DNA from 2 places in the Sporosarcina sp. FSL K6-5500 genome. Region 1 is predicted to be linked to the other one. Evidence: a T-box and tRNA genes for the amino acid it is inferred to sense, from the RefSeq annotation. Region 1 holds a T-box; the other holds one or more tRNA genes.

Region 1 (14,461 bases):
TTACCGTATGGTAAGCCGAATATATCCGCTGGTTTTTTCGTCATCCAATCGATGAGCTGCTGCAATGTCCATGTTCCTTTTTTAACAAAGTTCGTATAAAGGAGTGGGAACGCTGTTTCAAAACCAGTAATGCCGAATGGTGCTTTTGCAAAACCGACTGCCTTCTCTTCCGCAGTATGCGGTGCGTGATCTGTTGCTATGAAATCCAGTGTGCCGTCGAGCAATCCTTCGCGTAGTGCTGCGAGATCTTCTGTTCCGCGAAGTGGCGGATTCATTTTCCAATCGGCATCATCGCCTGGAATATCATCTTCCGACAGTAGAAGATGATGCGGACTTACTTCAGCAGTCACATGGACCCCCGCTTTCTTCGCGTCACGGATTACTCGAACCGACTCTTTCGTGCTGACGTGGCAAACATGATAATGAGCGCCTGCCGCTTCAGCTAATAAAATATCCCGAGCGATATGGACCGATTCTGCTATAGAAGGAATTCCTGGAAGTTCCAGTTCCTTATTACGTTTGCCTTCATGCATAGCACCACCGTAGATAAGCGTATTATCTTCACAGTGTGCAACAATCGGCATACCGATTTTAGCTGCTTCCTGCATCGCTTCGTACATCATTCCGGCCTGTTGTATACCAACACCATCATCCGTAAATGCGAAAGCTCCGTGTTCTTTTAGTTCTGCGAGATTCGTCCGTTCTTTACCGGCTTCCCGAATTGTAATAGATGCGTATGGAAGGACACGGATTAAGGACTTCTGTGCGATTAAGTCATTGACAAATGTCAGATTTTCTTTTGTATCCGGTACAGGCCGTGTATTTGGCATTGCACAGATAGTTGTGTAACCGCCTTTTGCTGCTGCCAATGTTCCGCTTTCGATTGTCTCTTTATGCTCTCCGCCCGGTTCACGAAGATGCACGTGGACATCTATGAAGCCGGGTGCTAGTAAAAGTCCTTTGCCGTCGATTACTTCAGCGTGTTCTACTGGTAACTGCTTACCGATTTCCGTAATTTTATCACCCGTTACTTTTACATCTGCTGTGACAAGTTCCCCGTCACCGTTTAGCATCTGAACCCCTTGAATAAGTTTCTGCATGTCAATTCCTCCCTTTCAATACTGCTTCTAATACGGCCATCCGTATGTATACACCATTTTCCATTTGTTTGAAAATCCGTGATTTCGGACATTCGATTAAGGTATCTGCTATTTCCACACCTCGGTTAAATGGTCCGGGATGCATGATGATTGCATTTTCTTTCATTAGCTGCTCGCGGGCTTCTGTCAGGCCGTATCTTTCATGATATCTTTCACCAGCAAAGTTTATTTCTGCCTCGTGTCTTTCATGTTGAACCCGTAGCAGCATAACCACATCACTGTTTTTAATCACTTCATCCCACGAATCCACACTGTTGAATTCGCCTGCCCATTCAGCCGGGCAAAGGAATGTCACGTTTGCGCCAAGCTTCGTCAGAGCATCGGCATTGGACCGTGCAACTCGGCTATGTGTGATATCCCCTGTAATCAGTACGTTCAATCCTTGAAATGAACCAAACTCTTCTTTAATTGTGAATAAATCCAGCAGTGATTGAGTCGGATGCTGACCTGAACCGTCTCCTCCATTAATGATAGAAACTGACGTTCTACCAATCAACTGCTCATAGTAACCATCTTCGGGATGACGGATAACAAGTGCATCGACACCTATTGCTTCGAGCGTTTTGACTGTGTCATAAAGCGTTTCTCCTTTTAATGTACTAGAGAAGCTGGATTCGAATGGTAATACATCAAGTCCGAGTTTCCGTTGTGCCATTTCAAAACTCATTTTCGTTCGTGTACTCGGTTCAAAAAATAAGTTACTGACACTATATTTCCCGGGCAATTCTCGGACTCCACGTTTTTTGAATGTATCAGCACGATCAAGGATTGCCATAATTTCTTCTTCAGTCAGGTGTTTCATCGAAACAAGATGCTGCATCTGGTTTGTCCTCCTTTTATTGAAAAGCTTAATGGCCTGGGTGCTGAAGCCTAGACATATTGAAAAACGAGCCTTCCCGATAAACGGAAAGGCTCGTTAGGTATGACAATCCAAACCCTACACTTATTGTGCAGAATGGGTGTCAAACGAACCTTTCCCTGACTCTCGGAACAGTGTTAAAAGGTTTTCTATTCTTTTTCGTCAACTAGACTTTCATTTGTTCTCCCCGGCAGGACCAAGTTGAGTATCACACCGATAATTGCCGCTAGGGCCATTCCTTCAATTTGGAAAGTATCACTAAATTCGATGCTCGCCCCCCCGATTCCAATGACTAGAATGACTGAGGCGATGACAAGATTACGCTGGCTGCCAAAATCAATTTTGTGATCCACGAGCATGCGCAAGCCAGATGAAGCAATAATTCCGAACAAGAGAATTGAAACCCCGCCGAGCACTGCCGTCGGAATCGTCGCAATCAATGCCATCACTTTTCCTAAGAAGGAGAAGGCTATGGCGAAAACAGCAGCTCCTAAAATGACATAGACACTGTAAACTCGAGTAAGCGCAAGAACACCGATATTTTCACCGTATGTCGTTTTAGGTGGACCTCCTACAAGACCACTTATGAGTGTTCCAAGTCCATCACCTAGTAATGAGCGGTTCAATCCTGGATTTTTTATGTAATCTCTTCCAACGATTCGTCCAAGGACAAGTTGATGGCCGATATGCTCCGATATTGTGACAATTGCTATTGGCACCATAAGAAAGAGCAGTGTAGGTGTAATGACGAAATCATAATCCACACCTGGAATTAACATTTCCGGAAATTCAAACCACTTTGCTTCCATAACTTTTGTAAAATCTAAGATCCCGATGAAAGCCGAGTAAATGTAACCGACGATGATGCCGATTAGGATTGGCATTAAGCTAATGATTCCCTTGAAAAACATGAGGCAGATGATAGCAGCTGCTAGCGTAACAAGTGCAGCCGAGAAATGAAGCAGGTTATATACCTTTTCATCTCCAACTTGGATGGTACTTGCCATGCTGATTGCAGTTGGTGAAAGTGCCAGTCCAATTACGATGATGACAGGCGCTACAACAATCGGTGGCAAAACTTTCATGATCCAATTGTAGCCCGTTTTCCAAATGAGCAATGAAATAATTCCGTAGACAAGTGCCACAAACATGCTTCCTATCATCGCACTGCCAATTCCACCCGTTTGAGTTGCGACTTGTATCGGGATAATGAAGGCGAAAGATGAGCCTAAGTACGCCGGCACTTGGAATCGTGTAACAAGGATAAAGACGATTGTTGCAATACCACTTGTCAGAAGGGCGATTGCCGGACTTAATCCGACGAGCTGAGGTACTAATATTGTTGCTCCAAACATGGCAAACATATGTTGTAAACTAAGGATAATCCACCTAGCTGGTGCCGGTTTTTCATGCACATCTAACACTTTTTCATCCATTGCCAATACCCCCGTGCGGATTACTTTATTTTGTATTCATATTATGTTGAGATAAAGAATCCCCTTATAAGGCACCTTCGCTACTATTTAGAATGAATCGACACGCTATCTTTGCCATCTGTTTCTTCTACACTCACGACGACTCGCTCATCACTTGAAGTTGGGATGTTTTTACCGACGAAGTCTGGTCGTATTGGCAATTCACGGTGACCACGGTCAACAAGTACTGCTAGTTGGATTGATGCTGGTCTTCCAAGGTCCATAACTGCATCCATCGCTGCCCGAACTGTTCTACCTGTATAGAGAACGTCGTCTACCAAAATTACTTTCATATCTGTCACGTCATGCTTGATGTCTACCTGCTGAACAAGCGGTTCATTGTTACTATGTTTCAACGTGAGGTCATCCCTATATAGTGTGATATCAAGTTCACCGGCTTTAATCGGTTTTCCTTCGATAAGTTCAATCTTTTCAGCAAGTCTTTTCGCTAAGAAAGCACCGCGTGTTTTGATGCCGACAAGAATACAAGCGTCAATTCCTTTGTTGCGTTCAATTATTTCGTGTGCAATTCGGGTAACCGCCCTGCCAATTGCCTGTTCATCTAGAATATTTGCTTTTTCGGTCATTTCAACATCCTCCATTTCCTTGTTTACTTCTGTCTTTCGGTCAAATGCCTTCCAGAAGCCGATTGGCTTGGATATTCTCCTATATGAAAAGCGTAAGGCGCCGTCAAGTGAACACAGCCTAAGTTCGCCACATCGTGTGGCAACGTCTGCGTGACCTACATCCTGTAGGCCCGCGACAGGTATAAGACGGATCGGCGAAGCGGCGTTCTTTGCCGTGTAGCTGGTCTGACTTATGACCCGAGAGTCTGGCGCCTGTTGCTAGACATAAAAAACCCTCCCGGCCTAGGATGGCGGGAGGGTATACGTGCAGAAATAAATGTACATAGAAACTGCGCGCAGCAGTTTGACTGTACTTCCGTGCAACCTTCCCAGCCTCTCTGGACTGATGTTAAAGGTATCGCTATTCAATTGCTTCGTTCAGTATACAATTTACTCTTCTGTTTTGTCAACGCTTTTCCTAACTTCATCAACCAAGTCTTTAAAGTCTTCAGGTAGAGGACTGTTGAATTCCAAGTACTCACCTGTTACGGGATGATCAAAACCGAGCGTACCTGCATGCAATACTTGTCCATTAAATTGAAGTGTTTTTTTCGGTCCATATTTCGGATCTCCAACAAGTGGATAACCAATATATTTCATATGCACCCGAATTTGATGCGTTCTGCCTGTTTCTAATCTGCATTCGACAAGCGTATAATCCCCGAACCGTTCGATTACTTTGAAGTGCGTTACCGCATGCCTTCCTTTATCAACGATAGCCATATTTTGTCGTTCCCGTTGATCACGGCCGATTGGCGCGTCAATTGTTCCATTATCATGTGGTATATGGCCATGGACAAGTGCAGTATAAACACGCGTTACTGACCTGTTCACAAGCTGGTCTACTAACGATACATGTGCCTTATCATTTTTCGCGACCATCAAAAGCCCTGACGTATCTTTATCAATACGATGGACAATCCCTGGGCGCACCACTCCGTTAATACCTGAAAGGTCCGTGCAGTGGTGCATAAGACCATTTACGACCGTTCCTGATGGATGACCTGGCGCAGGATGAACAACCATGCCACGCGCTTTATTGACAACGAGTACGTCCTTATCTTCATAGACGATATCGAGATTTAATTCCTCAGCAACCATGTCAAGCACTTCCAGTTCAGGTTCTTCCACCGTCACTATATCTCCCAGTCTTACTTTATAATTAGGTTTCACTTGAATTCCGCTTACTAGAACAAGGCTTTCTTTCAGCCATGATTGAATTTGCGTACGTGACCATTCAGGATTGACTGCAGACAAAGCTTTGTCTATTCGGCTTCCTTTGTGTTCTTCAGTTATTTCAATTTCTATTTTTTCCATTACGACACCTTTTTCTTGTTCTTTTTTTCATCCATAATAATATGAATGATGATCATAATCACACCGACCGTTAACGCTGCATCTGCAACATTAAAGATTGGAAAATCGTAGTTGATAACCGGGATTGTGACATCGACAAAATCGACAACTTCCTTGCGCCACAGACGATCGATAAAATTACCAATCGCACCACCAAGAAGAAACATTAAACTGAATCCAAAGAGCGGTTGCCCTTTCGCTTCTTTATGGAAGAAATAAATAATACCAATTGCAACGGCAACTGTGACAATATAAAATAACCACATTTGTCCTTCAAGCATACCCCAAGCGGCTCCCTTGTTGCGATGAGAAAGAAGCCCTAAATAAGGATCTGCAATGCTAATTTTTTCGCCGAGCTCCATGTTTTTAACGACTAGCCATTTCGTAAACTGATCCAAAATAATGACGAATGCCGCTAATCCGTAATAAATGAACAATCCAAATACCCCCGTCCGACAGATTACGTTCCATTTTACCACATCGACACCTATATGAGCGCGTTTCAACGCTAAATGAGTAATATAAGAAAAGCGCAAGGCGCCGTTTAGCCCCGACAAGCGCTGGAAGTCTTGATGATAAAGGCGTACTATGCCTTTTCAGCAAGAATGAAGCGAAAGGAAGGCAGTCTAAAGTCGCGACTTCCTGTCGCAAAGACTGCATGACCCCCTTCGTGGGGGCCCAGGGGCTGGCGTCTGGAGTCTAGACACCGATCCATGTAAAAAAACTTATGCTTTCTTACCTTTTAAAAAACCGCTGCAACCAGTCTTATATAAAGACAGCAGCAGCGGCTTACAGTTTGATGATTTTACGAATAATGCACTTTTACAACTTCTGCACAACGTGTACATAGAGTAGGGTGTGTTTCGTCTGAGCCGATTGTTTCAGAAATCGTCCAGCAACGCTCACATTTTTCGCCATCTGCATTTTCAACAAGAACACTTACAGCATCCAGTTTCAAAGTACCTTCCGGCATGTTAGCGATATCTCCTTCAGCAAACTTCGATACGATAAAGAATTGTGCGAAGTCAATATCATCCGCTGCGAATACATCTGCCAGTTTTTCAGGGACAGCAACCGTTACTTTCGCTTCAAGCGATTTCCCGATAATTTTACTATTACGCGCTTCTTCCAGTGCCTTCAAAACATCGTCACGAACAAGCATCAATGTTGCGAAACGCTCACGCAATGCCTGTGCTTCTTGTCCAAGATCTTGTGCTTCTGGCATATCTGTCAGCTGAATACTTTCTTCGGTCTTGTGCTCGATAAATGCCCACATTTCATCTGTCGTATGCGGCACAATAGGTGTTAACAATTTCAACAGCGCAATCAGCGTTTCATACATCACTGTTTGCATCGCACGACGATGTGGATGATCTGCACCTTCGATGTAGACAACGTCTTTGGCGATATCTAGGTAGAACGAGCTCAATTCACCTGTACAGAAGTTATTCACCGCATGATAAACACCAGCGAATTCGTAGTTTTCATAAGCTTCACGCACTTCTTTGATCAAATCCTGTAGTCTCACATAGACAAATTTGTCTACTGTACGCAGATTTTCAAATGCCACAGCATCTGTAGCCGGATTGAAATCTGATGTATTGCCGTGTAGGAAACGCAGTGTGTTACGAATTTTTCTATATACTTCAGAAACTTGCTTGAAGTTAGAATCAGAAACCCGTACATCCGCTGTGTAATCAACAGATGATACCCACAGGCGAAGAATGTCTGCACCAAGCTGGTTCATTACTTTTGCGGGAATGATTACGTTCCCGATTGATTTACTCATTTTACGTCCTTCTCCGTCAAGAGTGAAACCATGGCTTAGCAAGCCTTTATATGGTGCATGGCCATTGATGGCAACACTTATCGTGAGTGATGAGTTAAACCATCCACGGTATTGGTCAGATCCTTCAAGATACAGGTCCGCCGGGTAAACGAGATCATCCCGTTCTACTAGCACACCTTGGTGTGTTGAGCCTGAATCGAACCAAACGTCCATGATGTCCGTCTCTTTTGTAAACTCTCCGTTCGGACTGCCTTCGTGGGTGAAACCTTCTGGCAGTAAATCTTTTGCTTCTCGTTCGAACCAGACATTCGATCCGTTTTCACGGAACAATTCCGAAACGTTGGCAATTGTTTCATCTGTAATGATTGGTTCACCGTTTTCAGCGTAAAACACTGGAATTGGAACACCCCATACACGCTGACGTGAAATACACCAGTCACCACGGTCTCGAACCATGTTATACAATCTTGTTTCGCCCCATGAAGGTGTGAATTTCGTATTTTTGATAGCATCAAGTAATTCGGTACGGAACGATTCAATTGAAGCGAACCATTGTGCAGTCGCGCGGTAAATAACCGGTTTTTTCGTGCGCCAATCGTGTGGATACGAGTGGGTGATGAATGATAATTTCTTAAGCGCGCCCACTTTGTCGAGTGCCTCTGTAACTGCTTTATTTGCATCTTCATAAAACAGACCTTCGAAGCCTGGCGCTTCATCAGTCATAACACCGCGATCATCGATAGGAGAAAGGGCATCAATACCATATGATTTAGACACGTAGAAGTCGTCTTCCCCGTGGCCTGGAGCTGTATGGACACATCCAGTACCCGCTTCGGCTGTAACATGATCACCGAGCATAACAAGCGAATCGCGGTCATACAATGGGTGCTTCGCAACAACACGGTCGAGTTCAGAACCTTTCAGTTCACGCTCAACAACATGGTCTTCCCAGCCAAGTTCTTCTGCGACAAACGTAAGTAAATCTTTAGCGATAAGGAATTTCTCTTCTCCCGCTTTAACAATAACGTATTCAAATTCCGGATGGACAGAAATCCCAAGGTTTGCAGGAATCGTCCATGGAGTTGTCGTCCAGATTAAGAAGTTAACATCTTCATCAATTACGCCAAGTCCATCTTTCACAGGGAAACTAACATAGATAGATGGTGATTTCTTATCCTGGTACTCGATTTCCGCCTCAGCAAGTGCAGATTCACTTGATGGTGACCAATAAACTGGTTTCAATCCTTTATAGATATATCCTTTTTTAGCCATTTCACCAAACACTTGAATTTGACGCGCCTCAAAAGCTGGTTTTAGCGTGATATATGGATTATCCCAATCGCCACGTACACCAATCCGTTTGAACTGGCTACGCTGATTGTCAATCTGACCAAGCGCATATTCCTCACACATTTTTCGGAATTCTGCTACTGACATTTCTTTTCTTTTTACGCCTTTGTTCACTAATGCCTGTTCAATCGGCAGTCCATGTGTATCCCAGCCTGGAACGTATGGCGCGTGGAAACCTGTCATTGATTTGTGGCGGACAATCATATCTTTCAATACTTTGTTCATGGCGTGACCCATATGAAGATCACCATTCGCATATGGAGGACCATCGTGTAATACGAAGAACGGGCGACCCGCAGTTCGTTCCTGTACTTTTTTATAAATGTCCATCTCTGCCCATTTTCCTTGCAGTAATGGCTCTTTGTTAGGTAAGTTACCTCTCATCGGGAATTCTGTTTTCGGCATAAGTAATGTATCTTTGTACTCCATGTTTTTTCCTCCTTTAAAATAGAAAAGCGCAAAAGGATCGCAGCCTTAGCCACGTCCTGTGGCAAAGACCCCATACCTACATCCTGTAGACACAAGGCACAGACAAAAATAAAAAAATCCCCACCCCTAAAAAGGGACGAAGAATTATTCTCGCGTTACCACCCTACTTGTAGCAAACGAATTTGCTACCACTCAGACACCATAACGGGGTGTTTCCGGGATCACGTAAATTATTCCGAAATCCAGCTCGAGAGTGATTTTCATTTCCAATCCGTTGACCGGGCTTCCACCGCCCCCGGCTCGCTATTCTCAGATTTGGAAGGTACTTTCTCTTTCAACGCCTGTTCTAAATATATGCCTATAAGTATATGTGTGAATTAAGACTAAAGTCAAGTTTCCTTATGAATCCAGGTCGGCTGCCATTTCTAAACGCTCCGCATCGATTTCATACTCAAGTAAAACGTCCCAATCATCTGACTGAATCAGATCAAGTTGCGCTTCAATGAGCATTTTGAAACGTGTACGGAAAACCTTCGACTGTTTCTTAAGATCTTCAATTTCCACAGAAATTCTACGCGCGCGGGAAAGTGCCTCATTGACAATTCGATCCGCATTTTTTTCTGCTTCCTTGACAATCAATTTCGATTCTTTCATAGAGTTGCGACGAACGTCTTCCGCAGCTTCCTGAGCGATAAGAATCGATTTTTGTAGCGTTTGCTCGATTGAGTTAAAATGGGAGACCTGTTCTTCTGATTGTTTCAAATTGCTTTTCAATGTTTTGTTTTCTTCAAGTATATTTTCAAAATCTTTCATGATTTGTTCCAAAAACTCATTTACTTCATCTTCATCATATCCACGAAACTTATTGGCAAATTCTTTATTATGTATATCAAGTGGTGATAAAGCCATTTAAAGCATCTCCCCTTTAACTTATTCATTCTCTATTATACATGTTAAGGCATCAGATAACAGTTCTTTTTCAAACTATTATCTGACAAGTCATTCTAATTTCCCAACAATGAGACGAATCTTATCTTTACGCGTTCTTCCTTCAATTGCGATCACTTTAAAACGGCCAGAACCTCTAATTGATATCATATCTGACTCTTGAAGTTCAAATGCAGGCTGATCTCTAACAGCCCAATTCACTTTCACTTTTTCCCCATGCACAAGCGTCGCCGCTTTTTGGCGTGGAATAGTTACTAATGCCGCTGTTACTACGTCGAGTCGTAATGAACTAACGATATGCGTTTCTTCTGTCCATGTATCTGTCGTGACTATCCAGTCTTCCGGACGATTACTTTCTTCAACCGTCACTTTCGCTTTCCCAATCGATAAAAAATTAGCCGTCATATAATCCTTTAACTCATCTGCGACTGCAAACTGGACTTGATCATCAACCACTCGGATGTCCCCGAATTTCGAACGGTCGATGCCTAATGACATCATCGAGCCCAGGATGTCCTTGTGATCAAGTTGCAAAAACTTAGAAGCATACTTCACATCAAAAATAGCTATTCGATAATCGACTGGTTCTGGTACATAATAATCTGGATAGATAAGAACTCTTCGTCTTTCCGCTTCCGGAAAAGCTCCGTACAATCCGACCAATAGCATCGAACTGCCCGCAAGAGATTCTACAATGCGCTGCTGCCTAGGATCCAAGAATCCTGTTAGTTTTGGTGAATAGGTATCTTCCACTTCACGTATCCAGCCAATCGCCATTTCGATGAAAGGCTGTTCATCTTTTCTGAAATGCTGTAGTATAGTTTCCATTTCTCCGGCTCCTTATAGAAAAATCCTCACATAAGTGAGGACGACGTAATCATTTTATAACAACATCATAAATATTGCTTCAACGCCATCAGAGATAAACCTCAACGCAAATATACCAACGATTGGTGAAATATCAATCATTCCAAGAGGTGGAATGAATTTTCTGAAAAACCCTAAATAAGGCTCGGTAATCTTCCCAAGTATTATACCAAACTTAGTCTCACGAGAAGCAGGTATCCATGACATTAGTATATAGATAATAAGAAGTATTGAGTAAATCGATATTGCTCCTGTTATTCCTTGATAAATTAACCCTAAAATATTTTCCATTCTGTTGGTACACCTCATTCAATTTCTATCGTTCAAAATAATCGGAGATTGCACCAGCAACTTCCACATTCTCCGGCACGCAAAGGAAAATATCAGTTCCAATTCGCTGGATGTCTCCTCCAAGCGCATAAACAGTACCACTTAGGAAATCGACAATTCGAATTCCTTGATCACGCTCAATTCGCTGTAAATTCACAACAACTGCACGCTTATTTTTCAAGTGTTCAGAAATGTCTTGCGCCTCCGCATAGACACGGGGCTCAATAAGAATAACCTTGGAAGACTTTTGGACACTTTGCAAGCTGACAACCGTTGCTGACTGTTGTGGTTCGCCTGCTACTTGCTTCCTCATTGGAGCTCTGCTGCGTGGCTGCTCCTGCGCAGGACGCTGTTCTTCCCGGCGTGGCTGTTCTTGTACTTCTTTTTCTTCGTCGTCTAGGTAAAACCATTTCTCAAACTTGTTTTTAATGCTCATACGTCTCCCTCGCTTTCTGCTCCGACAAGTGCAGTCCCGATTCTTACATGAGTTGCACCTTCTTCAATAGCGATAATGAAATCATTTGACATTCCCATGGACAATTGAGTACAAGGTGCATGTGGCAATTTTTTTGCCGAGATGCCGTCTCGAAGCTCCCTTAACGAGCGGAATACGGAACGAATCTCATCCATATCCTTTGTGAAAGGAGCCATTGTCATTAAACCTATAATTCGAATTTTATCATAAGCCGCCACATCTTCAATAAAGCTATCAAGTTCAGCTGGTGTTACACCTGATTTACTTGATTCACCAGAAACATTCACTTGAATGAAACAATCAACAACTTGATTGGAACGCTTATGAATTTCCTTAACCAAACTCATTCGATCAACAGAATGTAAATAGTCAATTCGATTGATGATTTCTTTCACTTTTCTGCTTTGAACATTACCGATGAAATGCCAGATGGCCCCACTTTGTATCGTTTCCTGTTTCCCTAGTAGGCCTTCAGGTCGATTTTCGCCAAGATGTCGGATGTTTTCTTCCAGCACCGCAGATGTTCTTGCTGTCGAAACTTCCTTCGTAACAGCAACGACCGTAATTTCAGATCTGTTTCGACCTACGCGGTCACAAGTTGCTTGTATATCTTGTTCGATTTTTTGTATTCGTTGCTGTAGATTTCCCATTATAATCACTACTTTTCCTCAATCTTTCACTTCATTGTACCAACCTAGGCTGAACATATCAATAATGAATCATTTTTCTGCATTCTTTTTGCCCACCAGCACAATATCTTTACCGATTGTTGTAATCTCTTTAAGATTGACCTTTTTCGTATCCTTGTCTTTTGTATCAAAAAAACTGTTCCGTTCTCCACCACCTACGTGCAAGGATTCAACTTTTCCAGTTACAGTGTCAATTGTTGCATCCTGGACGAATCCAAGGAACGTTCCCTTAGTAGCGTCGATAACTTCTTTTTTTTGTATTTCTGAAAACCTCATAAAATCCCTCCTTACAATGAATATATGCACATAGGCACGAGAAAAAACGCAATGCAGTTAGCGCATTGCGTTACATTTATCATTATTGTTCCATCCCTTCCCGAATGGTTTGAACTGCACTCTTCTCCAATCGAGAAATCTGGGCTTGTGAAATGCCTAGTTCCTTAGCGATTTCGGTCTGCGTTTGTCCCAAATAAAAACGTTTTGAAAGAATTGATTGTTGTCTTACATCCATACTAGATACAGTTTCTTTAACAGATACATACGTCAGCCACCGTTCTTCTGAAACCGTTTTGTCCTGTATTTGATCCATCATAAACACTGGATCACCGCCGTCACCGTTCATAGGCTCATGAAGGGACATTGGATCTTGAATTGCATCAAGGGCAAAGAGAATATCATCGGCGGGTATACCTGTTGCTTCAGACAAATCCGATATTCGCGGTTCTCTTTGATTATCATTAATGAACTGCTCTTTCGCTCTTATTGCCTTATAAGCGGTATCTCGAAGTGATCTTGATACTCGTATTGAATGATGATCACGTAGATGTCTTTTAATTTCTCCAATAATCATCGGGACTGCGTATGTTGAAAATCTGACATTATGTTTCAAATCGAAGTTGTCAATTGATTTAAGCAAGCCGATACATCCGACTTGAAATAAATCATCCGCTTGTTCCCCCCTGTATGCGAATCTTTGGACCAGACTTAGGACGAGACGCAAATTGCCAATGACGAGCTCTTCCCTTGCTGCATGATCTCCGCTCTGTAACCTGATAAACGTTGCTTTCATCACGTCGTTTGTGAGTAACGGCAATTCGGACGTATCGATTCCACAAATTTCAACTCTTGTACGCACCATTAGCTTTTCCTCCGCATTCTGTAGATGACTGTACAAGATAGTCTGTCCGCAGTCGTCCAGAATATGCGGAAATTCGCATCGCCAATTTCACCCATTATGCAATCGGATGATTCAAGCTTTCACGCAGTTCCGAGATGATTTTTTTTTCGAGCCGTGAAATATAGGATTGAGAAATCCCAAGCAGTTCTGCTACTTCTTTCTGTGTCATTTCCTCTTGTCCCGTCAAACCGAAACGGCATTCCATAATATAACGCTCTCGTTCATCGAGACTCGTAATTGCTTCAATCATATGCTGGCGCTCGATTTTTCTTTCGACATCATCAATGATAATATGCTCATCTGTGCCAAGAATATCCGATAATAGTAATTCATTACCGTCCGCATCTGAATTTAACGGTTCATCAAAAGAAATCTCAGATCGTGTTTTGTTTGTTTTTCGAAGATGCATCAGAATCTCATTTTCAATACAGCGGGATGCATATGTGGCTAACTTGATGTTTTTGTCGGTCTTAAAAGTTTCGATTGCCTTTATAAGTCCGATTGCACCTATACTGATAAGATCTTCAATATGTGTATTTGTGTTATCAAAACGACGTGCAATGTAAACAACAAGACGAAGGTTTTTTTCAATTAGTCTGTCACGCGCGTTCATATCGCCTTCCATAAATGCTTGGATTGTTATTGCTTCTTCTTCCCGGGTCAACGGCTTTGGAAGGGACTCATGACCTCCGATATAGTATGTGCCGCTTTTCCTTTTAAAAAAGCTAGTGATTATCGACATCCATTTTCTAAATTTATACAGCATAAGCAGTTCCCCTCTCCCCGTTTAATGACTCCATTGCGGATACATGCAAGATTGCTCCCGCACCGTCCGGATAACGACGATCATTCTTTGTCACTACAATATAACCAGGTTGCAGCACGTTCCCTTCTCCTAAAACCCATTGCTTGAATCGAAAACCAACTGCCC
Region 2 (14,461 bases), 2.6 Mb from region 1:
AAGAGCCATTATACCGCCCCGTGAAAATGCAAACAAGTGAATTTTTTCCACGTTTGTCTTCGGATTTTGCTTCAGCACATCAACGGCATTCACCGCATCCTGACGATCGGCCCCAGCAAACTCATCCCGTCCCTCGCCTCCACGGTTCCCCCGATAATAAGGAGCGAAGACAACAAATCCTTGCGAAGCAAACTGTGCAATTCGGGCAGGACGAACCATACCGATATGCTGCATGCCCCCTCGCAAATAGATGATGCCTTCGTAGTTCCCTTCTGTAATTGGTTCTGCCATGAGTCCCTTCACTTTTAACCCATCTGAAAAATATGTAATTTCTTCAAGCGAAACATGTGGATTTGGAGACGGATAGGGCCTTCTATGAATAATCGTACCATCATGACTCATGCTCTTCCACCCACTTTCTTAATGTTTCCATGCCTGTGTTTTTCATAAGGAAACTCAATTCTTCACATTGGCCAAGCTCTTCATTAGTCATCCACATAGCTCCTTCTGTTTCGTAAAGGGCTGGATGCTCATCGATTTCCGCAACTTTCCCTGTGAATACAGCTTTGCAAAATGTACTATTACTTCGAACGACATACTCTGCAAATTGCACAAGATCCGTAATTTTCACACCTGTTTCTTCAATCGTTTCGCGTATAACTGCCTCCTCAATCGTTTCTCCATGCTCTGCTTTACCACCTGGAAACTCAACGCCTCGAACTAAATGCCGAGTCAGTAACCATTTACCATTATGCTTGAGGATAACAAGGACATGCCGAGCTGGCATTCCAAATTGGTTTTCTCCGAAAGTCAGCTCAACACGACCACCATTAACATCATTGAAAATAAGCATTGCACTCACGTCCTTTCAACCAGTGTAGCGAAGGACAGCAATCCTTTCAACGAAAATACGGAAGCTTTTCGATAAATATCTTCGACTTATCATCTGTAAATTCATGAATGAGCGCATAGATCTTCATCGTACGTTGATCGACGTTGAAATTGTTCCGACCATAATGATAGGGCAAAAACGGTAAATGTGACCTAAGGAAGTTTCGGAATTCGAGTTCATCTATCTGACTAAATAACCGATGAAAAACAGGAACATACTGACTTTCTACATTAACCTCATATTCCCACGGTGAATCATCTGGGTAATGGTATACTTGCTGATTTACGACAGAAACGTACATTTTGTATTTCTCCATGCTACACCATCCTTTTTTCTTTTTAGCATGGCTTAGTATGAAAAAAGCATGCATCCCCTTTTACTGGAGATACATGCTTTACCGCAATTTACGCTTGTACGTCAACCGAAGCTCCCTTATGAGGATGGGCTGCAACAGACTGATTAGATAAACTTTTCAACATATCTGTTGCCGCTGCAGTATTCATTGCAAGTGCATTATTTAACACACTCAACTGAACAGTCGATTGCAAACTTCTCAATTGACTTGCCATGATGGAGCTCATATCCATTTGCCATCACTCCTTCCACAAGCTTATTATCGGCATTTTTCTAGTATTTTTAATGAAAAATGATTACTTGTTATCTTCACCCAGGAATGCATTCAGCATCCATTGATGTTTTTCGATACTTTGATATGTCGCGTTCAACAAATCTTCCGTCATATCGTCGCCATCTTTCGCAGCCAGCTGCATGCCTTTTTTCAACGATTTCATAATTTCACCGAAATCATTTACGACAGTTTTCACCATGCTGTCTTCTTTTTCATCCCCCGTTGCTTCTTTCACAACAGATTGTTCAAGATGTTCTTTCAGCGTCGCTACAGGATCTCCGCCAAGTGTCAAAATACGTTCTGCGATTTCATCCATATGTAACGTCGCTTCATTATAAAGTTCTTCAAACTTTACATGTAACGTGAAGAAATGATGACCTTTAACATACCAGTGATAGTTATGGAGCTTCGCATACATAACCGACCATGTAGAAACTTGGACATTCAATTCATTAATAAGTTCTTTCGACATATAAATCTCTCCCCTTATTGTTAAATATAATTCATCTCTCTGTTAATTTACCACCGAAGCATCTACAATAAACATCGAGGCATTAATAAGGAGTTTTTTAAATGAAAAAGATTTTAATTGGCTTTATTAAACTATATCAAAAAGTAATTTCACCCCTTACACCACCTTCATGCCGTTTCTATCCCACTTGTTCTCACTATGGGATTGAGGCAGTCGAAAAGCATGGAGCACTAAAAGGTTCATGGCTTGCGGTACGTCGAATTTCAAAATGCCATCCGTTCCACGAGGGTGGATTTGATCCTGTACCAGACAATGATATGCATAAAAAGTGATCTTTTTAGATAGAACGGTTTGACATAATTGTCGAGCCGTTTTTTTCGATTAAAAGAAATTCGCTTATTTAGTTGCCAAATTAGAAACACTCTTGTATGATAAAAAAGTCAGTTACACAAATCGGAATGATTACTATTAATAATACGGAGGATATATCTAATGAATAAGAAACTTTTTTTCATCATGTCATTACTAACAATTATGCTACTTAGTGCTTGTGGCGCTAAATCCACAGAAAACTCGGAAACTGGGACAGAGAAATTGTCTATTTATACAACAGTATACCCGCTTCAATACTTTACAGAACGAATCGGCGGCGACTACGTCGATGTGAAATCCATCTATCCTGCTGGCGCGGATGAACATACTTTTGATCCTACACAAAAAGATATGATGGGACTCGCGGACTCGGATTTGTTTTTCTATATAGGACTTGGCCTTGAAGGTTTTGTGGAAAATGCAGAAAAAACCATGAAAAACGAACATGTAAAAATGGTTGCAACAGCAGAGGCAATTCCTGATGAGATGCTAGACGAAGGTCATAGTGATGAAGGTCACGACGAAGATGCTGAACATGATGAACATGGACACGAAGGTCATGATCATGGGGGAATTGATCCCCATGTATGGATCTCACCACTGCTTAGTGTCGAACTTGCAACTTCTATCAAAGATGCTTTGATTGCATCAAAACCTGAAATGAAAGACGAATTCGAGAAGAACTTTGAACAACTGAAAGTAGAACTTGTCGAACTCGATAGCAAATTCAAAGAGATTTCTTCCACTGTCCCTTCCAAAACGTTCTTTGTTTCACATGCATCATTTGGTTATCTAGCCGATTCATATGGCCTGGAACAAGTCGCGATTGCGGGACTGAACTCACAAAGCGAGCCGTCACAAAAGCAATTAGCGAAAATTGTCAAAGAGGCAAAAAATCACAACATCCACTATGTACTTTTTGAACAGAATGTATCATCTAAACTAACTAATGTCGTGCGGAAAGAAATTGGTGCTGAATCACTCATGCTCCACAATCTTGGCGTATTGACAGTGGATGATGTAAAAAACAACGAAGACTATTTTTCTTTGATGGAACAAAACATTGAAACGCTGAAGAAAGCGTTAAGTGGAAAGTAAATGAAGAAAGGTTGTCCCGTATACCAGATTTAATCTGGTATATGGAACAGCCTTTTTGTTTTTGCTGTGACAGTTTGGAGTTGCCCTTACAGTTTAATCATTTGACATGACAGTTAGCGCAATTGCCCTTACAGATTGATGACTTGCCATGACAGTCCAGAGTTGACCTCACAATTTAATCTGTTGCCAGGACAGTTAACGCAACTGCCCTTACAGATTGATGACTTGCCGTGACAGTCCAAAGTTGCCCTCACAGTTTAATCTGTTGCCAGGACAGTTCAAGCAATTGCCCTTACAGTTTGAGGAGTTGCCATGACAGTCCAGAGTTGCCCTCACAGTTTAATCTGTTGCCAGGACAGTTCAAGCAATTGCCCTTACAGATTGATGACTTACCATGAAAGTCCAAAGTTGCCCTCACAGTTTAATCTGTTGCCAGGACAGTTCAAGCAATTGTCCTTACAGATTGATGAGTTGCCGTGACAGTTTGACTTTAATTTCGACTTCAACCTTACTCCAAATCCACTGACTCTTTCAATTTTCGACGCAATAACTTATTTGACCCGTTACGCGGCAGTTCATCTACGAAGCGGAATGATTTCGGTACTTTGTAACGCGCCAATCGCTCTTCACAATACGCTATCAAATCAGCTTCTTTCACATTTCCTGACACTACGACAAACGCAACTGGGACACTTCCCCACTCGGAATGTTCTTTCCCGCAAACGCCTACCTCTCGAATATTCGGATGCGCTATCAGTACATTTTCAATTTCAGCAGGGTAAATATTTTCTCCTCCTGAAATGATTAAGTCGGATCTTCTATCGACGATATACAAATAACCTTCCGAATCAAGATAACCGATATCACCTGTTGGAAGCCAGCCATTTTCCAATGGATCCACTTCGGAAAAACGACCAATATATCCAGGTGTCACATGTGAACCGCGTATAAATACTTCACCTTTTTCACCTGGCGTTTCTGTATCTTTGATTTTGATTTGATTGAAAAACAATGGTTTGCCTGCTGAACCCATTTTCCTCATTGCATCACTTGCTGCTAAGGTCGCTGTTTGCGAACTAGTTTCTGTCATGCCGTACGTTTGGAGAACAGGAACTTCAAGTACTTTTGCCCGCTTCAAATAATCGATTGGAACGGGGCCACCACCTGCCAGCATTGATTTAAATGATGAATGTGCGACACTATTATCCTTTTCCAGTTCACGCAGAACTTTATCCAATGTAAGAGATACAACAGACATCCGTGTGACGGACCCATCTCTTACCGCAATCGCCGACTTGACCGCATCAAACTTCTCATGCAACTGAACCTCATTTCCGTATAGAACAGAACGAACGAGAATCGAGAACCCGCTAATATGAAATAAAGGCATCGCACAGAGCCAGACATCGTCTTCATCAAGCCCTAAATTTAGAACAGACGACAGTGCACTCGAGACGTGATTACCTGCAGTCTGACGGACCCCCTTCGGAAATCCTGTCGTGCCCGATGTATACATAATCGTAATGGTTCTGTCTGATTGCCAACTTTCCTGGATGACAAAAGCCTGTTCCGCACTTTCTTTGATCGTAGAAAATAGTAGCTGACGTACCGGCGTATCGGCAACAACACTACTCAGTTCATTCGACACAATTACCGTATTGGCGCCTGAATCATCCAATTGATATGCGATTTCTTTTTTCGACAACCGACTGTTTAGCATAACAATCTCAAGGCCGGCCAGCATACATGCATGAATGATGACTACCATTTCAGAATTGGAGGACCCAAGCAAGGCGATCCGTTCCCCTTCATTTAAACTGTTAGCCCTCAATTTTCGTGCAAGAACCACAGCATCATCTTTTAACTGTGCGAATGTCCACTTTTCCTCTTCGAACGATAAAGCTATTTTATCAGGCGTTAAATAAGCCCGTTGCATTAACCAATTTGGAATCATGCCATCACCATCCATTCAGAAAAAGCTGCCCGATTAGAGGCAGCTTTCTTAGTTTTTATCCAGTTTGATTACTGTCTAGGCTTCAGGCGCCAGCCCCTTGAGTCGCTTCAGTCTTGCTGAAAAGGCAAAGTACGCCTTTATCTTCAAGACTTCCAGCGCTTGTCGGGGCTAAACGGCGCCTTACGCTTTTCTTTAATCAAGGAAAACGTGGGAATTGTCCGAAATCCGGTTTGCGTTTTTCTTTGAACGCATCGCGGCCTTCTTTCGCTTCGTCTGTTGTGTAATAAAGAAGTGTTGCGTCGCCAGCCAATTGTTGAAGACCAGCAAGTCCGTCCGTATCCGCATTCATTGCCGCTTTCACGAAACGAAGTGCAGTAGGGCTCATGCCAAGCATCTCTTCACACCATTGGACCGTCTCGTCTTCCAGTTGTTCATAAGGAACTACTGTATTGACTAGACCCATGTCGAGTGCTTCCTGTGCGTTGTATTGACGGCAAAGGAACCAGATTTCGCGCGCTTTTTTATGGCCAATGATTCGTGCCAAGTAGCCCGAACCGTAACCTGCGTCGAATGAACCAACTTTAGGTCCTGTTTGTCCGAAAACTGCATTTTCTGCTGCAATCGTCAAATCACAAACGACATGAAGAACATGTCCGCCGCCGATTGCATATCCTGCAACCATTGCCACAACCGGTTTTGGAATAACACGGATTAGACGCTGTAAGTCCAAGACGTTGAGACGTGGAATTTCGTCGTCTCCTACATAACCGCCATGCCCTCGTACGGATTGGTCTCCGCCTGAACAGAATGCTTTCTCGCCTTCGCCTGTTAAGACGATGACTCCAATGCTTTGGTCGTCCCGTGCGCGTGAAAATGCGTCGATTAACTCCGATACCGTTTTAGGACGGAATGCATTGCGCACTTCCGGACGGTTGATTGTTACTTTTGCAATCCCGCCATACTGTTCGTATTTGATGTCTTCGTATGTACGTATCGTTTCCCATTGACGTGTCATAGTGATCCTCCTCGATTTTTCAACTCTGAAATATGCTCCTCTATCATTGTAGCAAATGTAGCCGGTTTTTCCACATGAATTGCATGTCCAGCATGTTCTATCGTTTCGTGGCGGACATTAGGGAAATCCCTCTGCATTTCCCGGGAAATATTTACGAACTTCGTGTCGAGTTTTCCCGTTATGAGCAAAACCGGAAGATTGACTGTTCCTAGGCTCTTCCAATAAGAAGCTTGGCTACCTGTTCCAATACCACGTAAGCTGTTCGCAAGGCCTATTTCACTCTGACTAAGCCGTTCATTCCTCACTGCCAGCTGCTTTTCTTCCGACAAAGTCTTCTGAGACGCGAACAAGGGAATATTTCCCCAGAAATCGATGAATGCCGGCAATCCGTCCCTTGTGATTCTGTCTGCCAGCCGCCTGTCAGCTGCTTGTCGTTCTTCTCTTTCCACTTCCGTCTTCAATCCTGGAGAAGAACTCTCGAGAATCAATGACGAGACCCGCATTGGATGTCGCACCGTATAAGCCAGTGCAATACGTCCCCCCATTGAATAGCCAACTAAGATGAATTGATCAAGAGAAAGCTCAGTAAACAGTTCCTCAAGGTCCTCTACTTGCTGATCCATAGAGTAGCGGCCAATGTCTTCCGAAATAGTCGATTTGCCGTGTCCCGTCAAATCGACAGCTATTGTCTGGTAGTTACCTTTTAGCAACTTTGTAATTTCACGCCATGATGTGGTGCTCCCCGTAAAACCATGTAGAAATACGATGACAGGTAGATTTTCTCCACCTTGGATTTCCACATGCATATTAATTTCACGTATACGAATAGTCTTTTCATTCATTACGATCAAGCCTGTCCGTGATTTGCTTCCATAGGTCTCGGTGCGCTTTCACATTCGCTTGACGATTCGTGAACACTTCGATAATACGCACTGGTTTTTCCTTCGCTTTATCGAGCTCCATTCCGAACTCTTCTGGCGTGTGGATTGCCGCATACTGCGCATCATACATCGCAGCAATGTGGCCGAATGTTAAGCCTGTTGGTGTGCCAAACAGCTCTTCGAAATGATTACCTGCATCAGCTTGCGGAAGGTACGAGAATATTCCACCCCCATCGTTATTAATAATGACAATGGTTAAATCTGCCTCGTGGAAACGAGTAACAATTAATCCGTTGACATCATGCAAGAACGATAAATCGCCAATTAACAGCCATGTTGGACGCTTTCTTGCCGCCTGGATACCGAATGCTGTCGATACAACACCATCGATACCATTCGTCCCGCGATTCGCAAAAATTGTAATATCCTTATCCGTCTTCCTGAAGAACGTGTCTACATCACGGATTGGCATGCTGCTGCCACTTACGAGGTCGCTCTCTGTGGGAAGGTGCTCAAATAATGTTTTTGCAAATATCCCTTCATCGCCAGCAACACCCTCATACTTATTTGTAATCGCTGATGCCGCCTCATTCGCCATCGTCCACCACTCTGTATAAGATGTCTTCGGTTTATCCACAATAATTTTCATGACTGTTTCGGATGAAGTCTGGATATGATGCGTAACGACACCGAGCGAATCCCTAAATTCCGGCGATTCATCCACCGCTATAACTGTAGCTGGTCTTACTTTTTTCAAGTAAAGCGAAAGCGGCTTCGCTACTGGCTGTGCACCAAAACGAATGACAGTATCAGGTACGACTTTCTCTTTGAATGCATCACTTTTTAATAGCGCATCATAATGATCAATACAGAGCGCTATGCATTGTTCAGGTACTTCCGTGCGAAGATTTGATAGCGGATCGCATAATACTGGCCATTCCAGTGCTTTGGCAAAGTTCCAAAATGCTGCTTTATCGAACCCTATCGGCATTTCACCAGCAATGATGAAGCCTTTTTCCGACGTTGCAAGCAACTGTGAAATTTGTTGGGCAGTAGATGCATCCAAACTGTCTACACTTTTAAATCGTTTTTTGAAAGTCATTTTCGGCGTTTCCCGATTAAAATCGATCAGAAGTGGTTCCCGGAACGGCACATTTAAGTGAACGGGTCCGCGTGGAGCTGTAGTCGCAACTGACAGTGCACGGCTAATATGGCGATCAATAAAGTCTTCGATATCCGGATTGTTTTCAGCAAGTGGGAAATCTACACTATATTTCACATGCTTACCATACATTCGAATTTGATCGATTGCCTGTGGCGCACCGACTTCCCTTAATTCATGCGGACGGTCAGCCGTGATAACAATAAGAGGAATACGCGCATAATACGCTTCTGTTATAGCAGGATGATAATTCGATGCTGCAGTACCTGACGTACAGAGAAGGACGACAGGATTACCGGATGCCTTCGCCAAACCTAATGCAAAGTAGGCAGCCGATCGTTCATCGACTTGCATATAGACATCAAGGCCTTTTGTTGAAGCGAAAGCGTAAGCCAGTGGTGTCGAACGAGAGCCTGGACTAATAACTACCGTTTTCACATCAGCCATCATCAAAGCAGCAGTCATTCTACGAACATAATCAGTCAAAACTGTACGGTTATCCATTCAGTTTTCCTCCAAGCGCCCGCATAACCGGTCTGAATTTCACCCATGTTTCATCGTATTCTTTATCTGGTTCAGAGTCTGCCACAATTCCTCCACCTGCGTATAAGTACGCACTATTGCCGTCAAGAAGTGCGGAACGGATTGCCACAGCGAATTCACCATTTCCAGCAGTATCTGTCCAACCAATTGGTCCAGCATAATAACCCCGATCCAAGTTTTCCTCAGAACGAATCATTTCCATCGCTATATCAGTTGGGACACCGCCTAGCGCCGGTGTCGGGTGAAGTGCTTGAACCAAACTAAAAATATCAGTTCCTTGTTCAACTTTTCCTTCAACTGGCGTAAACAAATGCTGAATATCACGGACTTTCATCAGTTTCGGTACTTTCGAAATTTTGATGTCTGTGCAAAATGTCTTAAACACTTGTGAAATCATATTAACGACATATTGATGCTCTTCTCGATTTTTTCTATCTTCAAGAAGTTCATCGCCAAGTTCGCGGTCTTCAGTTGCCGACTTGCCTCGTTTAATGGAACCCGCAACACATGCCGAATACGCACGGCCATTTGATATTTCAATTAAACGTTCAGGTGTAGCACCAAAAAATAATTGGCCGTCTTTTTGCAATCCAAAGTGATAACTTTCCTGCTGTTCATTTGATATATGATGAAGTGCAGTGACAGCCGGCACGTCATCTGCAAAGTTTAGTTTAACCGAACGTGCAATTACTACTTTTTCAGCTTCACCATTGTTAATTTTCTTTGTGACATCTGCAACGGTTTCCAGATAATGTTCTTTCGAAAGTTCCTCTATTGACACAACTTCCGGTTTTGTAAGCAGAGCGGATTCCTCGACTTGCGCGATATGAATTAGACGGTCTCTTTCATCCCTTAACTTCTCAAACTGTTCTGCCCCATCGTTGCTTTTTGTTACGAGGTTAATGGAAATTTCTGTCTTACCATTCGTAATCGACAACTGGAAAGAAGGTACAACGAAATGGGCCGATGGAAATGCATCCCACTCTGATTGCTTAACACTTTTCGGATCAAACGAGAAACCTCCAAAAAGAACAGGTTCCCGATCATTTTCTTCTTTAATAAGCGAACTACATAATTTTTTCCAACTTGTTGAAATATGTGTGAAACGATCATTCGTTCCATCACTTGTTAATACCGTAGCATGTCCAATACCAACAAGCGTTAAAGTTTTATCTGCATTTTGCCAATAGAAACGTTCATCTTTGTAACACGAATCTCCTGCTTCAAAAAACGCAAGTGGTGAGATTCTCCCCGCATCGACAGTTTCTGTAAAAAAACGCAGCTCATTCTGCCTAACATTTAATTGAGATTCACGGGTAGCGGTCAACTTCCGATTCATTATTTTCCCTCCGTACATTCATTCGACTGATTTAAAACAATACCTATAGTCTATCATACCGAATCAATGTCGTTTCAGCACATAATAAGCAGTCCATATGTTCACTCCACCCATTTTGGAGTACAATAGATAGGGTCATTAAAAGGATAGGGAGAGAGCCAAATTGCAACAGACAATAAAAGCGGATAAAGGCTGGCGTATTTGGTGGCAGCTTACACGTCCACATACACTAACGGCAGCCTTTGCACCTGTATTTCTCGGTACCATGATTGCACTAACTTACGGAAAATTACATTTTCCTTTATTCATCGCCATGCTCGTCGCGAGTGTTTTCATCCAAATGGCAACGAATATGTTCAATGAATATTATGATTTTAAAAGAGGACTTGATACAGAACAGTCCATTGGTATCGGCGGTACAATCGTCCGTAATGGTGTAAAACCAAAAACCGTGTTGAATCTTGCCTTTATGCTTTACGGGATTTCCGTCCTTATTGGTATCTATATATGTATGGAAACCTCATGGATGCTCGCAGTCGTCGGGATCCTGTCAATGATGGTAGGCTACTTTTATACTGGAGGACCGTATCCTATCGCCTACACGCCATTTGGAGAACTGTTTTCCGGTGTTGTCATGGGAATGTTACTTATCCTTATTGCGTTTTATATCCAGACAGAAACAGTAACGACAGAAGCGGTTCTGCTATCTATCCCAAGTATGTTGCTAGTCGCAGGTATTATGCTAGCAAATAATATACGTGATTTAGAAGGCGATAAGGAAGGCGGACGAAAAACACTCGCTATTCTTGTGGGCCGCTACAACGCAATTACAATCCTAATGCTATTTTTCATTATTTCCTATGGCTGGATTATTGCAATGATTCTCTTCGGTCATCTTACTCCATGGGCACTGCTTGTATTTCTTAGTGTCAAAAAGCCGATTGGAGCGATTACTGTGTTCCGAAAAAATCACATCCCAATACATGTGATGCCTGCGATGAAAAACACTGCAGTTACGAACACTTTATTCGGCTTACTATTAGGGATCGGAATACTCATTGGGCATCTGCTCTAACTAATAAAAAAAAGCGTAAAGCCTCGATTTAACTCGAAGCTTTACGCTTTTTCTGATTTATATGTTTAGATGGAACGAAATAAAGGAAAGTTAAGTAACGATAGTCAACAATCTGTACTTTTGTTTATTAAGTACGGTGTGTATGTGCAGACTAATGCCATTACTAAAAAGGACGTGACAAAACTTGTTGAACGATAAACAAAAAGCCACTCTAAAAAAAGAACTATATGAAATGAAGGATCACTTAACAAAAACAGAAGAAGAAACAGATATTAAGGAAAGTGCACAAGAAGCTGCCGGCGAGCTGTCGATGTATGACAATCATCCCGGTGATATGGGTACAGAACTGTTTGAAAGAGAGAAAGACATGGCTTTAAACGTTCATGCTGGCTCTGAATTAGATAAAGTAGAAAGCGCCTTACAAGCGATGGTGAACGGTTCTTATGGGAAATGTGAAGTGTGCCAAAAAGATATACCATTTGGGCGACTTGAAGCAGTTCCTTACACAACCCTTTGCATCGACCATGCGACTGAGCAAGAAATCCCCAATGATCGACCTGTCGAAGAAGATACGCTTACCATGGCCAACCCAAATTCATTTTCCGGAGCGGCCCGGGATGGCGAAGACAGCTTTCAGGAAATCGCAAAATCTGGAACATCAGAAACCCCTTCCGATTTCAGCGGAGATCACGATGACTACAATACGTTATACGACAGCGGAATTTCAGATGGTGCAACCGAAGAATTTGAAGAATTCACAGGAACCGATATAAATGGAAAGTCACGCGGTTTCATCAGGTCCGATGCCTCAGAGAAATATGAAGCGGAACTGGATGATGAAGGAATCGAATCCCCTCTCGGAGATATTCCTTATCATGAAAAAGATAGTTATATAGAGGATCAGAAGAAGTGAAAAGAAACACCATAGGCCATTGCTTATGGTGTTTCTTTTCAGGATATTTTAGCTCACGTATGTTAATTAACCAAAAGTAACCAGTAAATGATTTAATCAAACACTAGGCGCTGCGTGTGTAGTTGCCTTTGAGTTGCTTTAGATAGAACGACCTCTTTACTATTATCGAGATATCTTGATGTGTAGGGATGCGACTTCGTAGCCCCCTACAAATTTTTCGGGAATCGTTTGGTGGTTATCCATCCGTTGCTCTCCAAAGGCATAAGTACACGAAATGCTAGAGCTTTTTGGGACGAAAGAATAGCGGGGCTTCTTAACTGGATAAAAGCCGCCAAAGATATAATTTTGGCGGCTGAAGTCTTCTCCATAGTCTTGTCTTTTTTATTTAAGAATGAAACAGAACTCCTACCAATATCGCTTCGACGCTGGATGGTCTATATGAGAAAGAGCATTTCATTATCTGTGATGAAATCTGCAACCTGGAGTACGTCTTTCTTGAATATAAGTAGTATCAACTAGTAATCACCTTATAATCTCGGCATATACATCTCAAAATCACATTTCTCTCGATAATGAACACACTAGTGCAGGTACGGCAAAGGGGTCGCCGAAGCCGTGAGACTGGATGCGAAGCGATATCCAGGCTTACGGTGAAAGGCATCCCCAAAGCGTCAAGCGTTCTACAATCCACACCCCGAATTACAACTCACTCCTTATTGAGCGCCACAGTAGATTCAATGGGATTCTTTAATTCAACATATATAGTTAGAATTTAAGTGAACTAGAAAACTATATATAAACAAATTAAAAAGTAGCTTTACAAGTTCATTAAGAACTTGTAAAGCTACTTTTATGTATGACCCCTACGGGATTCGAACCCGTGATACCGCCGTGAAAGGGCGGTGTCTTAACCGCTTGACCAAGGGGCCAAATTATATATGGCGGAGAAGGAGGGATTCGAACCCTCGCACCGCTTTCGCGATCTATACCCTTAGCAGGGGCACCTCTTGAGCCGCTTGAGTACTTCCCCATATATAAATGGCTCCGCAGGTAGGACTCGAACCTACGACCGATCGGTTAACAGCCGATTGCTCTACCACTGAGCTACTGCGGAATGGTGGGCCTAAATGGACTCGAACCATCGACCTCACGCTTATCAGGCGTGCGCTCTAACCAGCTGAGCTATAGGCCCTTTTTGGAGCGAGTGAAGGGAATCGAACCCTCATCATCAGCTTGGAAGGCTGAGGTTTTACCACTAAACTACACTCGCATAACAATGGTGGCTCAGGACGGAATCGAACCGCCGACACAAGGATTTTCAGTCCTTTGCTCTACCGACTGAGCTACTGAGCCACGTATTTAGTTTACATTAAGTCGTTAACTTATTCTAAACCTTATAGTATTAATAAAAATGGCGGTCCCGACCGGGATCGAACCGGCGATCTCCTGCGTGACAGGCAGGCATGTTAACCGCTACACCACGGGACCATTTGGTTGCGGGGACAGGATTTGAACCTGTGACCTTCGGGTTATGAGCCCGACGAGATACCACTTCTCCACCCCGCGACAACAATATAAGTACTATTTAATTTCACCACTAGTTAAAAATGGAGGAGGTAGAGGGATTCGAACCCCCGCGGGATTTGACTCCCCTGTCGGTTTTCAAGACCGATCCCTTCAGCCGGGCTTGGGTATACCTCCATGGCTGTATATAATAGTGGTGGACCTTGCAGGACTCGAACCTGCGACCGGACGGTTATGAGCCGTCTGCTCTAACCAACTGAGCTAAAGGTCCTTTAAGATGGCGGCAGAGGGGATCGAACCCCCGACCTCACGGGTATGAACCGTACGCTCTAGCCAGCTGAGCTACGCCGCCAGGATCTTTATGAAAATTGTGTTGGTGGAGCCTAGCGGGATCGAACCGCTGACCTCCTGCGTGCAAGGCAGGCGCTCTCCCAGCTGAGCTAAGGCCCCATTATAGCTGGCAATTATTAAAGCACAAATCTACTTAAAATGGTATATTCTTTAAGCGGCGAATCTGCTTAAAAAGCTTAATGGTCGGGAAGACAGGATTCGAACCTGCGACCCCTTGGTCCCAAACCAAGTGCTCTACCAAG

The links. A T-box is a leader RNA that pairs with one kind of tRNA and senses whether it is charged. The one in region 1 lies ahead of ileS (isoleucine--tRNA ligase), so its partner is inferred to be a tRNA-Ile.
Region 2: it encodes a tRNA-Ile, which carries the amino acid that the T-box ahead of ileS (isoleucine--tRNA ligase) is inferred to sense. The anticodon was not compared.

The regions. Positions count from the first base shown of each region.
Region 1 is NZ_JBBOTP010000001.1:175,713-190,173, forward strand. Features, by position in the region: gene MKX62_RS00845 (dihydroorotase) at 1-1,100, opposite strand, end outside; gene MKX62_RS00850 (aspartate carbamoyltransferase catalytic subunit) at 1,102-1,980, opposite strand; gene MKX62_RS00855 (uracil-xanthine permease family protein) at 2,169-3,455, opposite strand; gene pyrR (bifunctional pyr operon transcriptional regulator/uracil phosphoribosyltransferase PyrR) at 3,539-4,081, opposite strand; gene MKX62_RS00865 (RluA family pseudouridine synthase) at 4,511-5,437, opposite strand; gene lspA (signal peptidase II) at 5,437-5,913, opposite strand; gene ileS (isoleucine--tRNA ligase) at 6,282-9,044, opposite strand; T-box leader at 9,174-9,391, opposite strand; gene MKX62_RS00880 (DivIVA domain-containing protein) at 9,444-9,953, opposite strand; gene MKX62_RS00885 (YlmH family RNA-binding protein) at 10,044-10,820, opposite strand; gene MKX62_RS00890 (YggT family protein) at 10,875-11,150, opposite strand; gene MKX62_RS00895 (cell division protein SepF) at 11,176-11,625, opposite strand; gene MKX62_RS00900 (YggS family pyridoxal phosphate-dependent enzyme) at 11,622-12,314, opposite strand; gene MKX62_RS00905 (PRC-barrel domain-containing protein) at 12,384-12,629, opposite strand; gene sigG (RNA polymerase sporulation sigma factor SigG) at 12,712-13,491, opposite strand; gene sigE (RNA polymerase sporulation sigma factor SigE) at 13,586-14,296, opposite strand; gene MKX62_RS00920 (sigma-E processing peptidase SpoIIGA) at 14,286-14,461, opposite strand, start outside.
Region 2 is NZ_JBBOTP010000001.1:2,742,160-2,756,620, reverse strand. Features, by position in the region: gene MKX62_RS13255 (alpha/beta hydrolase family protein) at 1-402, opposite strand, end outside; gene MKX62_RS13250 (NUDIX domain-containing protein) at 392-853, opposite strand; gene MKX62_RS13245 (transposase) at 900-1,208, opposite strand; gene MKX62_RS13240 (putative motility protein) at 1,297-1,479, opposite strand; gene MKX62_RS13235 (Dps family protein) at 1,543-1,992, opposite strand; gene yidD (membrane protein insertion efficiency factor YidD) at 2,094-2,324, shown strand; gene MKX62_RS13225 (metal ABC transporter solute-binding protein, Zn/Mn family) at 2,485-3,462, shown strand; gene MKX62_RS13220 (o-succinylbenzoate--CoA ligase) at 3,971-5,416, opposite strand; gene menB (1,4-dihydroxy-2-naphthoyl-CoA synthase) at 5,613-6,431, opposite strand; gene menH (2-succinyl-6-hydroxy-2,4-cyclohexadiene-1-carboxylate synthase) at 6,428-7,273, opposite strand; gene menD (2-succinyl-5-enolpyruvyl-6-hydroxy-3-cyclohexene-1-carboxylic-acid synthase) at 7,266-8,978, opposite strand; gene MKX62_RS13200 (isochorismate synthase) at 8,971-10,356, opposite strand; gene MKX62_RS13195 (1,4-dihydroxy-2-naphthoate polyprenyltransferase) at 10,520-11,431, shown strand; gene MKX62_RS13190 (TraR/DksA C4-type zinc finger protein) at 11,616-12,344, shown strand; tRNA gene MKX62_RS13185 (tRNA-Glu) at 13,202-13,273, opposite strand; tRNA gene MKX62_RS13180 (tRNA-Ser) at 13,284-13,374, opposite strand; tRNA gene MKX62_RS13175 (tRNA-Asn) at 13,384-13,458, opposite strand; tRNA gene MKX62_RS13170 (tRNA-Ile) at 13,460-13,536, opposite strand; tRNA gene MKX62_RS13165 (tRNA-Gly) at 13,541-13,614, opposite strand; tRNA gene MKX62_RS13160 (tRNA-Phe) at 13,622-13,697, opposite strand; tRNA gene MKX62_RS13155 (tRNA-Asp) at 13,757-13,832, opposite strand; tRNA gene MKX62_RS13150 (tRNA-Met) at 13,836-13,910, opposite strand; tRNA gene MKX62_RS13145 (tRNA-Ser) at 13,953-14,045, opposite strand; tRNA gene MKX62_RS13140 (tRNA-Ile) at 14,063-14,139, opposite strand; tRNA gene MKX62_RS13135 (tRNA-Met) at 14,147-14,220, opposite strand; tRNA gene MKX62_RS13130 (tRNA-Ala) at 14,243-14,318, opposite strand; tRNA gene MKX62_RS13125 (tRNA-Pro) at 14,400-14,461, opposite strand, start outside.